Regions from separate parts of the Micromonospora sp. NBC_01699 genome, predicted to be linked through region 2. Evidence: riboswitches for the same ligand, from Rfam matches in the RefSeq annotation. Region 2 holds a riboswitch; the other holds the start of a gene.
The links. A riboswitch is a leader RNA that binds a small molecule or an ion and turns the genes downstream of it on or off. The one in region 2 is predicted to bind cobalamin.
Positions count from the first base shown of each region.

Region 1 (7,067 bases), 420 kb from region 2:
ACCCAGATGTCGTCCTGCTTCCTGGTCGACTCGCCCCGCGACGAACTCGACTCGATCTACGACCGGTACGCCCAGGTGGCGAAGCTGTCGAAGTTCGCCGGTGGGATCGGCATCGCCTGGTCCCGGGTGCGTTCGCGGGGCGCGCTGATCCGGGGCACGAACGGGCTGTCGAACGGGATCGTGCCGTGGCTGCGCACCCTGGACGCGAGCGTCGCCGCGGTGAACCAGGGTGGCCGGCGCAAGGGTGCGGCCTGCGTCTACCTGGAACCGTGGCACCCGGACATCGAGGAGTTCCTCGAACTGCGCGACAACACCGGCGAGGACGCCCGGCGTACGCACAATCTCAACCTGGCGAACTGGATCCCGGACGAGTTCATGCGGCGGGTCGAGGCGGACGGGACGTGGTCGCTGTTCGACCCGGCCGAGGTGCCCGAACTGCCCGACCTGTGGGGCGACGAGTTCGACGCCGCCTACCGGTCCGCCGAGGCCGCCGGCCGGTTCGTGCGTCAGGTCAAGGCCCGCGACCTGTACGGGCGGATGATGCGCACCCTGGCCCAGACCGGAAACGGCTGGATGACGTTCAAGGACCCGTCGAACCGGTTGTGCAACCAGACCGCCGAGCCCGGCAACGTGGTGCACCTGTCGAACCTCTGCACCGAGATCGTCGAGGTTTCCAGCGACGGCGAGACGGCGGTCTGCAACCTCGGCTCGATCAACCTCGCCGCACACGTCGCCGGCGACGATGTCGACTGGGACCGGTTGCGCGAGACCGTACGCACCGCCGTGCTCTTCCTCGACCGGGTGATCGACATCAACTACTACCCGAGCGCCGAGGCGGCGGCGAGCAACCCCCGCTGGCGGCCGATCGGGCTCGGCCTGATGGGGTTGCAGGACGCGTTCTTCGCGCTCCGGCTGCCGTTCGACTCGCCACCGGCCAGGGAACTGTCCACCAGGATCTCCGAGGAGATCTACCTCACCGCCCTGGAAACCTCGGCCGGGCTGGCCGAACGGTTCGGCCCGCACCCGGCGTACGACCAGACCCGGGCCGCCCGGGGCCGGCTCCAGCCGGACCTGTGGGGGGTGGCCCCGACGCAGACCGCGCGCTGGACCGCCGTACGGGACCGGATCGCGGCTCACGGGCTGCGTAACTCGCTGCTGGTCGCGATCGCCCCGACCGCCACCATCGCGTCGATCGCCGGCTGCTACGAGTGCATCGAGCCGCAGGTGTCCAACCTGTTCAAGCGGGAGACCCTCTCCGGCGAGTTCCTCCAGATCAACACCGCGCTGGTCCGACAGCTCAAGGACCTCGGGCAGTGGACCGAGCAGGTCCGCACCGAGATCAGGCGGGCCGAGGGGTCGGTGCAGGGCATCGCGGCGCTGCCCGCCGAGGTACGCGAGCTGTTCCGTACCGCCTGGGAACTTCCGCAGCGGGCGCTGATCGACCTCGCCGCCGCCCGCTCCCCCTACATCGACCAGAGTCAGTCGCTGAACCTGTTCATGAGCGCACCGAACATCGGCAAGCTCTCCTCGATGTACCTGTACGCCTGGAAGTCCGGGCTGAAGACCACCTACTACCTGCGTTCCCGCCCCGCCACCCGGATCCAGCAGGCCACCGTCGCCATCGACCGGCCGGTGCTGGTCGCTGCCGACGAGGCGCTCGCCTGCTCCCTGGAGAACCCCGAGTCCTGCGAAGCCTGCCAGTAGTCCGCGACCGCACCCAGACGTGAGGCAACACGATGACGAGCACCGCCAAGACCTCCATGTTGCTCGACCCGGGGATGGACCTGACCCTGCGGCCGATGCGCTACCCGCACTTCTTCGACCGGTACCGGGACGCGATCAGGAACACCTGGACCGTCGAGGAGGTCGACCTGCACTCGGACCTGGCTGACCTCGGCCGGCTGACGCCGGCCGAACGGCACCTGGTCGGCCGCCTGGTCGCCTTCTTCGCCACCGGCGACACCATCGTCGCGAACAACCTGGTCCTCAACCTCTACCAGCACGTCAACTCGCCGGAGGGCCGGCTCTACCTGTCCCGGCAACTGTTCGAGGAGGCCGTGCACGTCCAGTTCTACCTCAACCTGCTCGACACCTACATACCGGACGAGGACGAGCGGTTCGCCGCGTTCGACGCGATCGAGAACATTCCCTCGATCCGCCGCAAGGCCGACTTCTGCTTCCGCTGGATCGACTCCATCTTCGAGCTGCGCGAACTGCGGACCCGCGACGACCGCCGCGCGTTCCTGCTCAACCTGATCTGCTTCGCCGCCTGCATCGAGGGCCTGTTCTTCTACGGTGCCTTCGCCTACGTCTACTTCCTCCGCTCCCGGGGCCTGCTGCACGGCCTCGCCTCCGGCACCAACTGGGTCTTCCGGGACGAGTCGATGCACATGGCGTTCGCCTTCGACGTCGTCGACACCGTCCGCCGGGAGGAACCGGACCTGTTCGACGACGACCTGCGCCAACAGGTACGCGACATGCTCGCCGAGGCCGTCGAGTGCGAGGTCCAGTTCGCCGAGGACCTGCTCGAACAGGGCATCTCCGGAATGTCCCCGACGGACATGCGCGAGTACCTCCAGCACGTCGCCGACCGCCGGCTGGCCCAACTCGACATCGCCCCGCTGTACGGCTCGAAGAACCCGTTCGCCTTCATGGAGCTCCAGGACGTGCAGGAGTTGTCGAACTTCTTCGAACGCCGGGTGTCGGCGTACCAGGTCGGGGTGAGTGGCACCGTCAGCTTCGACGACGACTTCTGACCGGGGACCGGTGGTGGGTGGGTGAGACGGCCCACCCACCACCGGACGGGACGCGTACGATGGGCGGCAGTGCTGGTTCGCCCCGCTTTCGCGGTGGGGCGTCGTAAGAGGGAACCCGGTGTGAAACCGGGACTGCCCCGCAGCGGTGAGTGGGAACGACCGCCGTCATGAGCACTGGACGCTGACGCGTCTGGGAAGCGACGGCCAGTAGGAGACCGGGTCACCCCGGTCGCGCCCGCGAGTCCGAAGACCTGCCCGCACCGCGTACGCGTCCGCGTACGCCGCCGTCGACCCCTCGGGAGGGTCAGGGCGAGGCCGGTCGTCGCGCCGTGCCCTGCCGTTTCCCTCCCGTGGTCGTCGGCCGACTTCGAGGGAAGGACACCCGTCTCGTGACCGCACCGTTCGGGCTGAGCACAGTGCTCGGCTACCCCCGCATCGGTCCGCACCGCGAACTCAAGCACGCCGTCGAGTCCTACTGGGCCGGCCGCATCGACGCGAACACCCTGGAGCAGACCGCCGCCGGCCTGCGTACGCAGGTGTGGCGCACGCTCCGGGACGCCGGCCTGGACGCCGTCCCGTCGAACACGTTCTCGTACTACGACCAGGTGCTCGACACCTCGGTCCTGATCGGCGCGATCCCGGACCGCTTCCGCCGGCTCGGGCTCGGCGAGCTGGACACCTACTTCGCGATGGCCCGGGGCACGGCCGAGCAGCCGGCCCTGGAGCTGACCAAGTGGTTCGACACGAACTACCACTACCTGGTGCCGGAGGTCGGTCCGGAGACGAGCTTCGTGGCCCTGCCGGACAAGGCACTGCGGGAGTACGCCGAGGCCGGGGCGCTCGGCATCACCACCCGACCGGTGCTGGTCGGACCGGCCACGTTCCTGCTGCTGGCCAAGGCGAGCGCCGGCGCACCGGACGGGTTCCGGCCGTTCGACCGACTCGACGACCTGGTCGACGTCTACGCCGACATCCTGGGCGCGTTGGCCTCGGCCGGGGTGGCCTGGGTCCAACTCGACGAACCGGCGTACGTCGCCGACCGCGACCCGGAGCAGATCGACGCGCTACGGACCGCGTACACCCGACTCGCCGCCCTGGAGCAGCGGCCCCGGCTGTTCGTCGCGTCCTACTTCGGCGAACTCGGCGACGCGTTGCCGGCCCTGCTGGACAGCCGGGTCGAGGCGGTCGGTCTCGACCTGGTCGCCGGACCCGGGAACCTGGACCGGCTCGCCGCCTACGGTCCGCTGCCGGGCCGGACGGTCGTCGCCGGGCTGGTCGACGGGCGCAACGTCTGGCGTACCGACCTGCGGGCCGCCGCCGGGACCGGGGCGATCCTGACCGGACTGGCCGACCACGTCGCGGTGTCGACGTCGTGTTCGCTGCTGCACGTGCCGGTCGACCTGGCCGCCGAAACCGGCCTCGACCCACGACTGCGGGACCGGCTGGCGTTCGCCCGGCAGAAGGTCGACGAGGTGGTGGCGCTCGGCCGGGCGCTGCGCGACGGAATCGCGGCCCTGCCCGCCCCCGCCCCCGCGACGCCCGCCAACTGGCGCGACGACGCGGTCCGGGCCCGGCTGGACGCGCTGGGTCCCGAACACCTCCGGCGCGGCCCGTACGCCGAACGGGCAACCGCGCAGCAGGCCCGGCTCGGGCTGCCGCCGCTGCCGACGACCACCATCGGGTCGTTCCCGCAAACCGACGAACTCCGCCGGGCGCGGGCGGCGCACCGGGCCGGTCGCCTCGACGACGCCGGCTACGCCGAACGGATGCGCGCCGAGGTGGCGCAGGTGATCGCCGTACAGGAACGGCTCGGGCTCGACGTGCTGGTCCACGGTGAGCCGGAACGCAACGACATGGTGCAGTACTTCGGCGAGCAGCTCGACGGCTTCGCCGCCACCGAGCACGGCTGGGTGCAGTCGTACGGCTCCCGGTGCGTACGCCCACCGATCATCTACGGCGACGTCGCCCGACCGGCGGCGATGACCGTGGGCTGGTCGACCTACGCGCAGTCGCTGACGCACCGGCCGGTCAAGGGCATGCTCACCGGGCCGGTGACGATCCTGGCCTGGTCGTTCGTCCGGGCCGACCAGCCGCTGGCGCACACCGCGAACCAGGTGGCGCTGGCGCTGCGGGACGAGGCACGGGACCTGGAGGCCGCCGGCATCCGGATCATCCAGGTCGACGAGCCGGCACTGCGGGAAACCCTGCCGTTGCGCCGGTCGGAGCAGAAGGCGTACCTCGACTGGGCGGTGGCGGCGTTCCGGCTCGCCACCAGCGGGGTCGGCGACGGCACCCAGATCCACACCCACCTGTGCTACTCCGAGTTCGGCGAGGTCCTGCCCGCGATCGACGCCCTCGACGCCGACGTCACCAGCATCGAGGCGTCCCGGTCGAGGATGGAGATCCTGGACGACCTGCACACCACCGGCTACGGGCGCGGCGTCGGGCCGGGCGTGTACGACATCCACTCGCCCCGCGTACCGGAGCAGTCGGAGATCACCGACGCGCTGCGCCGGGCGGTCCGCGCGGTGCCCGCCGACCGGCTCTGGGTCAACCCGGACTGCGGGTTGAAGACCCGCGGGTACGCGGAGGTCGAACAGGCCCTCGCCCGGCTCGTCGCCTCGGCCGCCGAGGTACGCGGCACCCTCGCCTGAGTGCGTGGTGGGGCGGCGCCACCCGGCCGCCCCACCACGTGCCGCCCGGTCTCCGGGCCCCCGCGCGAGGAGGAGGTGCGAGATCGACCAGATGTGGGCGATGGTCCATAATCGTTCCCCTCGGAACCCATCCCCTCGGAGGCACCGTGAGTGACCAGCCCGGTCCGGCAAGCCGGCTCGACACGACGGTGGCGCACCCCGCACGCCGCTACAACTACTGGCTCGGCGGTAAGGACAACTTCGCCGCCGACCGGCTCTCCGGCGACCAGGTCGCCGCCGCGTTCCCCACGGTCAAGCAGGCCGCCCGGGAGAACCGGGCGTTCCTGCAACGGGCGGTCGGCTTCCTGGCCGGCGAGGCCGGCATCCGCCAGTTCCTCGACATCGGCACCGGGCTGCCCACGGCGGACAACACCCACGAGGTCGCCCAGCGGATCGCACCCCGGTCGCGGATCGTCTACGCGGACAACGATCCGCTCGTGATGGCCCATGCTCGGGCCCTGCTCACCTCCTCGCCGGAGGGCCGGACGGCCTACCTCGAACGGGATCTGCGCGACCCCGGGTCGATCCTGGACGACGAGCAGTTGCACGCCACCCTGGACCTGGGTCAGCCGGTCGGCCTGATGCTGGTCGCGATCCTGCACTTCGTACGGGACTTCGAGGACCCGTACGGTGTCGTCGGCCGACTCGTCGAGTCGTTGCCGTCGGGCAGCTACCTCGCCATGTCCCACGGCACGTACGACGGGCTGCCGGCGGCCGCGGTCGAGCGGTTGGAGCAGGCCAACGCCGCGACCGGCGGACTGAGCCGACCCCGTAGCCGGGACGAGCTGGCCCGGTTCTTCACCGGCCTGGACCTGGTCGACCCGGGCATCGTCCCGGTGGGCGACTGGCGACCCGCCCCCGACGCCGACCGACCGGACCCGGTCGACATCTGCATGTACGGGGCCGTCGCCCGCATCCCCTGAACGGCGCCCGAGCCCCGGGCCCCGCGGCCGGACCGAGCCGGTCCGGTGTTCGACCGCGTACGGCGAACACGGACCGGCGATTCGGGCCGGAGGGAATCGCGCGCCACGAACGAAGCCTGTGGAAATCTGGAATTTCCCCGAGAGGGGCTCCGACCGGGAGAAAGCCCGGTTCAGACGGGATGTTGGACGCCGGCCGAGCAGATCGGACAGGTCGGGACCACCTCGTCGGGCACACCGAGCGCGGCAAACCCGTCGATCGCCGCGCGCCAGGAACGCACGGCGCTGTCGTGACGCCCCAACGCACACTCGGCTCGGGCGGTGCCGTGGCGAGCGCGGGCTTGCAGGTAGCGGTCGTCGACGCGACGGGCGTGGTCGAAGTCCCGCAACGCCAGCTCCGGCTCCCCCTCGGCCAGCCGCAGCAGGCCGAGCCGGTGGCGTACCTCCCCGCGCAGCGACAGGTCGTCCACCACGGCACCGATGGCAAGTGCCTCGTTGAGGTGGTCGTGCGCCTGGCCGAGCTGTGCCCGCCCGATACACACCGATCCCAGTCCGCACAGCGCCTCGCCCTCGTGCCGGCGATCGCCGAGCTCGCGGAACCGTCCGAGCGCGTCCCGATAGTGTTCGTCGGCGGCGTCCAGTTCGGCGACGTGCCAGTGGACGTGGCCGAGATTGAGCGTCGCCGCCGCCTGGCCGAA
Region 1 covers NZ_CP109199.1:3,472,034-3,479,100, reverse strand. Annotated here, with positions in the region: gene OG792_RS15225 (ribonucleoside-diphosphate reductase subunit alpha) at 1-1,704, shown strand, start outside; gene OG792_RS15220 (ribonucleotide-diphosphate reductase subunit beta) at 1,737-2,756, shown strand; cobalamin riboswitch at 2,813-3,029, shown strand; gene metE (5-methyltetrahydropteroyltriglutamate--homocysteine S-methyltransferase) at 3,146-5,410, shown strand; gene OG792_RS15210 (SAM-dependent methyltransferase) at 5,557-6,372, shown strand; gene OG792_RS15205 (AfsR/SARP family transcriptional regulator) at 6,543-7,067, opposite strand, start outside.
Region 1: it holds a riboswitch for cobalamin, as region 2 does, so the genes downstream of both, metE (5-methyltetrahydropteroyltriglutamate--homocysteine S-methyltransferase) here and cobN (cobaltochelatase subunit CobN) in region 2, are expected to answer to the same signal.

Region 2 (7,067 bases):
GTCGGGTACGGGTCCGGGTGCAGCAGGAACTCGTCGCTACAGACCACACCCACCTCGTACGCCCGCGCCAGCGACGCCTCCTTGGTGTGCAGGCCGGGCATCCGAAACGAGTAGTCGTAGAGCAGGAACAGCGGCGCCACGGTGACCGGGCCACCGGTGCCGTGCCAGACCGGGTACTCGTCCTCGGGCGTGACCACACCGATCTCCCGGCACATCCGTACCAGGTGCCGGTAGCGCTGCTCGCCACGCAGTTGCAGCGGGTCACTGGCGTGGGTCCACAGCTCGTGGTTGCCGGGTGCCCAGATCACCCGGGCGAACCGCTCGGCCAGCCCGGTCAGGACGGACTCGATGTCGGCGGCCATCTCGCCGATGTCACCGGCGACTATCAGCCAGTCGTCGTCGGACTCCGGCCGCAGCTCGTCGGCGATCCGGCGGTTCTCGGGATAGCTGACATGCAGGTCACTCACGGCAAACAGGTGACCCGTCACGAACACGCTCCACTCTTCACCGCACCAGCCTCGCATCCCGGTGTTGCAAACAGGATATCGACGTGAGTCGTGCCGGGCGGATGCGGCTCGGGGCCGCGCCGACCGGCCGGGCGCCGGATGTCAGGATGGGTGGGTGCAGGCAGGGGTGGGACACCGTGGTTGAGCCGGCCGGTCGGCGCCGCTGGTCACCACCCACCGGTTGCGCGTTGACCGTCTGTCGCGGCTGTTGCTGCGGTTCGGTCCGCAAGCACCCGGAAGTGGACCACGCCGGCCAGGTGGAGCGGCTCCGGGCCGAGGTCGGTGCCGAACATCGGGTACGCGTGACCGACGACTGTCTCGACGCGTGTGAACGGTCGAACGTGGTGGTCGTACATCCGTCACCGGCGGGGCGGGCGGCCGGTGCCCGTCCGGTCTGGTTCGGGTTCGTCCTGGACGACCCGGCGGTGGACGAGATCGCCGCCTGGGTACGTGCCGGTGGCCCCGGCGTCGTCCCGCTGCCCCCGGTGCTGGAGCTGTATTCGGTCCCCGCGCCCGGCCCGGCGACCCGTCGCTGAGAGACCCGCACCCGGTGCCGGCAGGGCGGAGGCCCTGCCGATCACCCGGTGACGGGGTTACTCGGAGCCGTCGTCCTCCAGGTCACCCTCGGTGCGCACGTACAGCTCGCGCAGGGCGTCGAGGGTGGCCTGCTCCGGGTGCTCCCAGAGCTGCCGGTCGGCCGCTTCGAGCAGCCGCTCGGTGATGCCGTGCAGCGCCCACGGGTTCGACTCGGTGAGGAACTTCTGGTTCTCCGGGTCGAGCGCGTACGTCTCGGCCAGTTTCTCGTACATCCAGTCGGCGACGACGCCGGCGGTGGCGTCGTACCCGAACAGGTAGTCGACGGTCGCGGCCAGCTCGAACGCGCCCTTGTAGCCGTGCCGGCGCATAGCGGCCAGCCAGCGGGGGTTGACCACCCGGGCGCGGAAGATCCGGGCGGTCTCCTCGCTCAACGTACGGGTGCGCACCGCGTCCGGCCGGGTGCTGTCCCCGATGTACGCCGCCGGTGCCTTCCCGGTGAGCGCCCGGACGGTGGCGATCATGCCGCCGTGGTACTGGAAGTAGTCGTCGGAGTCGGCGATGTCGTGCTCGCGGGTGTCGGTGTTCTTCACCGCCACCGCTATCCGCTTGTACGCCGTCTCCATGTCGCCGCGGGCGGGCACCCCGTCGACGCCCCGGCCGTAGGCGTAACCGCCCCAGACGGCGTACACCTCGGCGAGGTCGGCGTCGTCGCGCCAGTTCCGGCTGTCGATCAGCGGCAGCAGTCCGGCCCCGTACGCGCCGGGCTTGGAGCCGAAGATGCGCATGGTGGACCGGCGCTCGTCACCGTGCTCGGCCCGGTCGGCGAGGGCGTGTGCCCGTACGTAGTTCGACTCGTCCGGCTCGTCGAGTCCGGCGACCAGCCGTACGGCGTCGTCGAGCAGGGCCACCACGTGCGGGAACGCGTCCCGGAAGAAGCCGCTGATCCGCATCGTCACGTCGATCCGGGGTCGGCCGAGTTCGGCCAGGTCGACCGGTTCGAGTCCGGTGACCCGGCGGGACGCCTCGTCCCAGCGCGGCCGTACGCCGAGCAGCGCCAGCACCTCGGCGATGTCGTCACCGGCGGTACGCATGGCGCTGGTGCCCCACATCGACAGCCCGACCGAGCGCGGCCACTCGCCGGTGTCGGCCCGGTAGCGGGCCAGCAGCGAGTCGGCCATCGCCTGCCCGGTCTCCCAGGCGAGCCGGCTCGGCACCGCCTTCGGGTCGACGGAGTAGAAGTTGCGGCCGGTGGGTAGCACGTTGACCAGGCCGCGCAGCGGCGACCCGCTCGGGCCGGCGGCCACGTATCCGCCATCGAGCGCGTGCAGCACCGCGGTCATCTCGTCGGTGGTCCGGTCCAGCCGGGGCACGATCTCGTCGGCCGCGAACTCCAGCACCCGGACCACCGGCGCGTGGTCGGCCACCGAGTCGCCGAGCACCCGCTCGCACACCTGCGCCGCGACCCCGGTCGCCCAGTCCCGTTCCTCCATCGCCAGCACCAGCGCGCGGGCGGTCTCCTCGATCCGGTCCACCTCGACGCGGGCGGCGGTGCCGTCCTCGGTCAGCCCGAGCGCTTCGCGCAGGCCGGGCAGGGCGGCGACCTGACCGGCCCACATCTGCCGGGCCCGGAGCATGGCCAGCACCAGGTCGACCCGGTTCTGTCCGCTCGGCGCCACCCCGAGCACGTGCAGCCCGTCGCGGATCTGTACGTCCTTGACCTCGCAGAGCCAGCCGTCGACGTGCAGGATGAACTCGTCGAACTCGGCGTCGTGCGGGCGGTCGGACAGGCCGAGGTCGTGGTCGAGCTTGGCGGCCTGGATCAGGGTCCAGATCTGGGCCCGGATCGCCGGCAGCTTCGCCGGGTCGAGCGCGGCGATGTTCGAGTGTTCGTCCAGGAGCTGTTCCAGCCGGGCGATGTCGCCGTAGCTGTCGGCGCGGGCCATCGGCGGGATCAGGTGGTCGACCAGGGTGGCGTGCGCCCGCCGCTTGGCCTGGGTGCCCTCACCGGGGTCGTTGACCAGGAACGGGTAGATCAGCGGCAGGTCGCCGAGGGCGGCGTCGGAGCCGCAGGCGGCGGACATGCCGAGGGTCTTGCCGGGCAGCCACTCCAGGTTGCCGTGCTTGCCGACGTGCACCATCGCGTGCGCGCCGAACTCGTCGGCCAGCCACCGGTACGCGGCCAGGTAGTGGTGGCTCGGCGGCAGGTCCGGATCGTGGTAGATGGCGACCGGGTTCTCCCCGAAGCCGCGCGGCGGCTGGACCATGACGACGGTGTTGCCGGCCCGCAGCGCGGCGAGCACGATCTCACCCTCGGGGTCGCGGGAGGTGTCCACGAACAGCTCACCGGGCGGCGGTCCCCAGTGCCGTTCCATGCCCTCGCGCAGCTGCGCCGGGAGGGTGTCGTACCAGGTGCGGTAGCGGCTGGCCGGGATCCGGATCGGGTTGGCTTCGAGCTGTTGCTCGGTGAGCCAGTTGAGGTCCTGGCCACCGGCGGCGATCAGTGCGTGCACCAGGGCGTCGCCGTCACCGGCGGCCACTCCGGGGAACGCGTCCGGGCCGTCGGTCGGGCCGATGTCGTACCCCTGCTCGCGCATGGCGGTGAGCAGCCGGACGACGCTGGCCGGCGTGTCGAGGCCGACCGCGTTGCCGATCCGGGCGTGCTTGGTCGGGTACGCCGACAGCATCAGCACGATCCGACGCTCGGCCTTCGGGGTGTGCCGCAGCGAGCCGTGCCGGACCGCGATGCCGGCGACCCGCGCGGACCGCTCGGGGTCGGCGACGTAGACGGTCAGCCCGTCGGAGTCGATCTCCTTGAACGAGAACGGCACGGTGATGATCCGGCCGTCGAACTCGGGGATGGCGACCTGGGTGGCGGTGTCCAGCGGGGAGAGGCCGTCGTCGTTGTCGGCCCAGACGGCGCGGCTGCTGGTGAGGCAGAGCCCCTGGAGGATCGGCACGTCGAGGGCGGCGAGCGCGCCGACGTCCCAGGCTTCGTCGTCACCGCCGGCACCGGCCTCGGCGGGGCGGGTGCCACCGGCGGCGAGCACGGTCACGACCAGCGCGTCGGCCTCGCCGAGGGTCTCCAACAGGGCGGCTGCGGGGCTGCGCAGCGAGGCGCAGTAGATCGGCAGCGGTCGGCCACCGGTGTCCTCGATCGCGGCGCAGAGCGTCTCGACAAAGGCGGTGTTGCCGGCGACGTGATGGGCCCGGTAGTAGAGCACCCCGATCACCGGCCCGGCGGTGTTGCGCTCCTCGCGCTCCAGCCGGCCCCACTCCGGGGTCGGCACCGGCGGGGCGAAGCCGTAGCCGGTGAGCAGGACCGTGTCGGAGAGGAACCGGTGCAGCTCGGTGAGGTTCGCCGGTCCACCGTGCGCGAGGTAGGCGTGGGCTTCCGCGGCCACCCCGGCGGGCACGGTCGAGCGGCGCATCAGCTCCGCGTCCGGTGCCTGTTCACCACCGAGGAGTACGACCGGCAGCGCCCCGGCCAGCAGCGAGTCCAGCCCCTCCTCCCAGGCGCGGTAGCCGCCGAGGATGCGTACGACCACCAGGTCGACGCCGTCGAGCAGGGCGGGCAGGTCCTCGACCGAGGTGCGGGCCGGGTTCGCCAGCCGGAAGTCGGCGCCACTTGCCCTGCCGCTGAGCAGGTCGGTGTCCGAGGTGGAGAGGAGCAGGATCATCGGGCACCGCGCAGGGCGTGGCGTGACATGGTGGTTCCTCCCTCGGGGTCCGCGCCCCGGGTTCGTCGGTTGCGGCTCGGGGCGGGCCCGGACGGGTCCGCTCCACGCCGCGCGGTGACCCGGAGTCTCCTGGCTCCCGGATCGTCGCTCGCCCCGGTCTTCCCGCCCGTGTGGGCCGTGACCGTGTCGGGGTCCGCTCCCCGGTAACAGTGGCGGGACCGCGCCGGGATCTCACCGGCTTCCTCCACCTGTCGCCGCGTTCAGCGGTTCTCACTCTCACGACTCGGACCCCGGTTCGTCAAGCCGCTCCCGCCAGGGGTGCTGGTGTGCCGGTCGGCGTGCCGCCGGGGTGGGCCCACGCAGGCCGTAGTATCCGCCGGGTGTGGTCACCACGAGGGCGGTCGGCACCGGACGCCTGTCCGGGGACACTGCGCGTACATGTCGCCGCCGACGGGAACCTGGCTCGGGTGCGGGTGCCCGGTGGGCGGTTGCACACCGAACAGCTCGTCGCGCTGACCGCCGCCGCGCTCGATCTGGGTGACGGCGCCCTGGAGTTGACCTCGCGCGGCAACGTGCAGCTGCGTGGCCTGCGGGCGGGCACCGAGCGGGACCTGGCCGCCCGGTTGTACGCGGCCGGGCTGTTGCCGTCAGAGAGCCACGAACGCGTACGCAACGTGATCGCTTCCGTACTCAGTGGTCGGATCGGTGGGGGGCTGCTCGACGTCCGGGCGCTGGTCGATGAGCTGGACGAGGGGCTCTGCGCGGATCCGGTGCTGGCCGGGTTGCCGGGCCGGTTCCTGTTCACCGTCGACGACGGGCGGGGCGACGTGACCGGCTTCGGCGCGGACGTCGGGCTGCTCGCCGTACCGGGCGGGGCGGTGGCGGTGCTGCTGGCCGGCACCGACACGGGGGTACGCGTACCGCCGGCGGCCGCCGCGTCGACCGCCCTGCTCGCCGCCCGCGCCTTCCTCACCGAGTCCACCGCCCAGCACAGCACCGCCTGGCGGCTGGCAGAACTCGACAACGGCGTACGCACCATCACCGCCCGGTTGCACGCGGCGCTGGACCTGCCGATGGTCGCCCCCGTGCCCGCCGACATCCCCGAGACGCCGAACCGGGCGCCGGTCGGGTTGGTGGACCAGCTCGACGGGCGGGTCGCGCTCGCGGCGGTGGTGCCGCTCGGTCGACTCACCGACACCCAGCTCATCGCGTTGGCGGCGGCCGCCGGGGCGGGCGGCGACGAGATCAACATCACTCCGTGGCGCACCGTTGTCGTACCCGATCTGGACACCGGCGAGGCTGGGCGCCGGCTGGCGACACTGGCCGCCGCGGGTCTGGTGGCCGATGCCGCCGCCGGTTGGGTCGGCGTGACCGGCTGCGCCGGGTCGCCCGGCTGCGCGAAGGCGCTCGCGAACGTACGGACCGACGCGACGGTGGTGCACGCCGCCGCGCCGTCGGGGCCGACCGGACTGCCGGTGCACTGGGTCGGTTGCGAGCGGCGCTGCGGCCGGCCGACGGACCGGCATGTCGAGGTGCTGGCCACCATCGAGGGTTACCAGGTCAGCCTGGACGGTCGACCGCGCTCGCGGTCGGCGACGCTGGACGAGACCGCCGCCACGATCGCGGCGGCACGGAGGGGTACGTGATCGACTACGTCCGCGACGGTGCGGAGATCTACCGCCGGTCGTTCGCCACTATCCGCGCCGAGGCTGACCTGTCGGGCCTGCCCGACGACGTCGCGACGGTGGCCGTACGCATGATCCATGCCTGCGGCATGGTCGACCTGCCGGCGGACGTCGCCCACTCCCCCGGCGTGGTGTCGGCGGCGCGGGCGGCGCTGCGCGCCGGGGCGCCGATCCTCTGTGACGCCGAGATGGTCGCCGCCGGGGTCACCCGGACCCGGCTGCCCGCCGACAACGAGGTGATCTGCACCCTGCGCGATCCTCGGGTGCCGGCCCTGGCGGCGCAACTCGGCACCACCCGCAGCGCCGCCGCGCTGGACCTGTGGGGCGATCGGCTCGACGGCGCGGTGGTCGCCGTGGGCAACGCGCCGACCGCCCTGTTCCGCCTGCTGGAGATGGTCGAGGCGGGTGCCGGGCGGCCGGCGGCGGTGCTCGGCATCCCGGTCGGTTTCATCGGCGCGGCCGAGTCCAAGCAGGCGCTCGCCGCGCATCCGGGTGGGCTGGAGTACCTGGTCGTGCACGGGCGGCGCGGCGGCAGCGCGATGACCGCGGCGGCGATCAACGCCATCGCCAGCGAGAGAGAGTGACCAACGTGGACGGTGTGCCGGTGAACGAGACGGGCCCGGCCCTCGACGGCGACGCGCCCGGACCGGGCCGGAACACCG
Region 2 covers NZ_CP109199.1:3,048,246-3,055,312, reverse strand. Annotated here, with positions in the region: gene OG792_RS13630 (metallophosphoesterase family protein) at 1-524, opposite strand, end outside; gene OG792_RS13625 (hypothetical protein) at 695-1,042, shown strand; gene cobN (cobaltochelatase subunit CobN) at 1,100-4,720, opposite strand; cobalamin riboswitch at 4,844-4,964, opposite strand; gene cobG (precorrin-3B synthase) at 5,101-6,366, shown strand; gene OG792_RS13610 (precorrin-8X methylmutase) at 6,366-6,989, shown strand.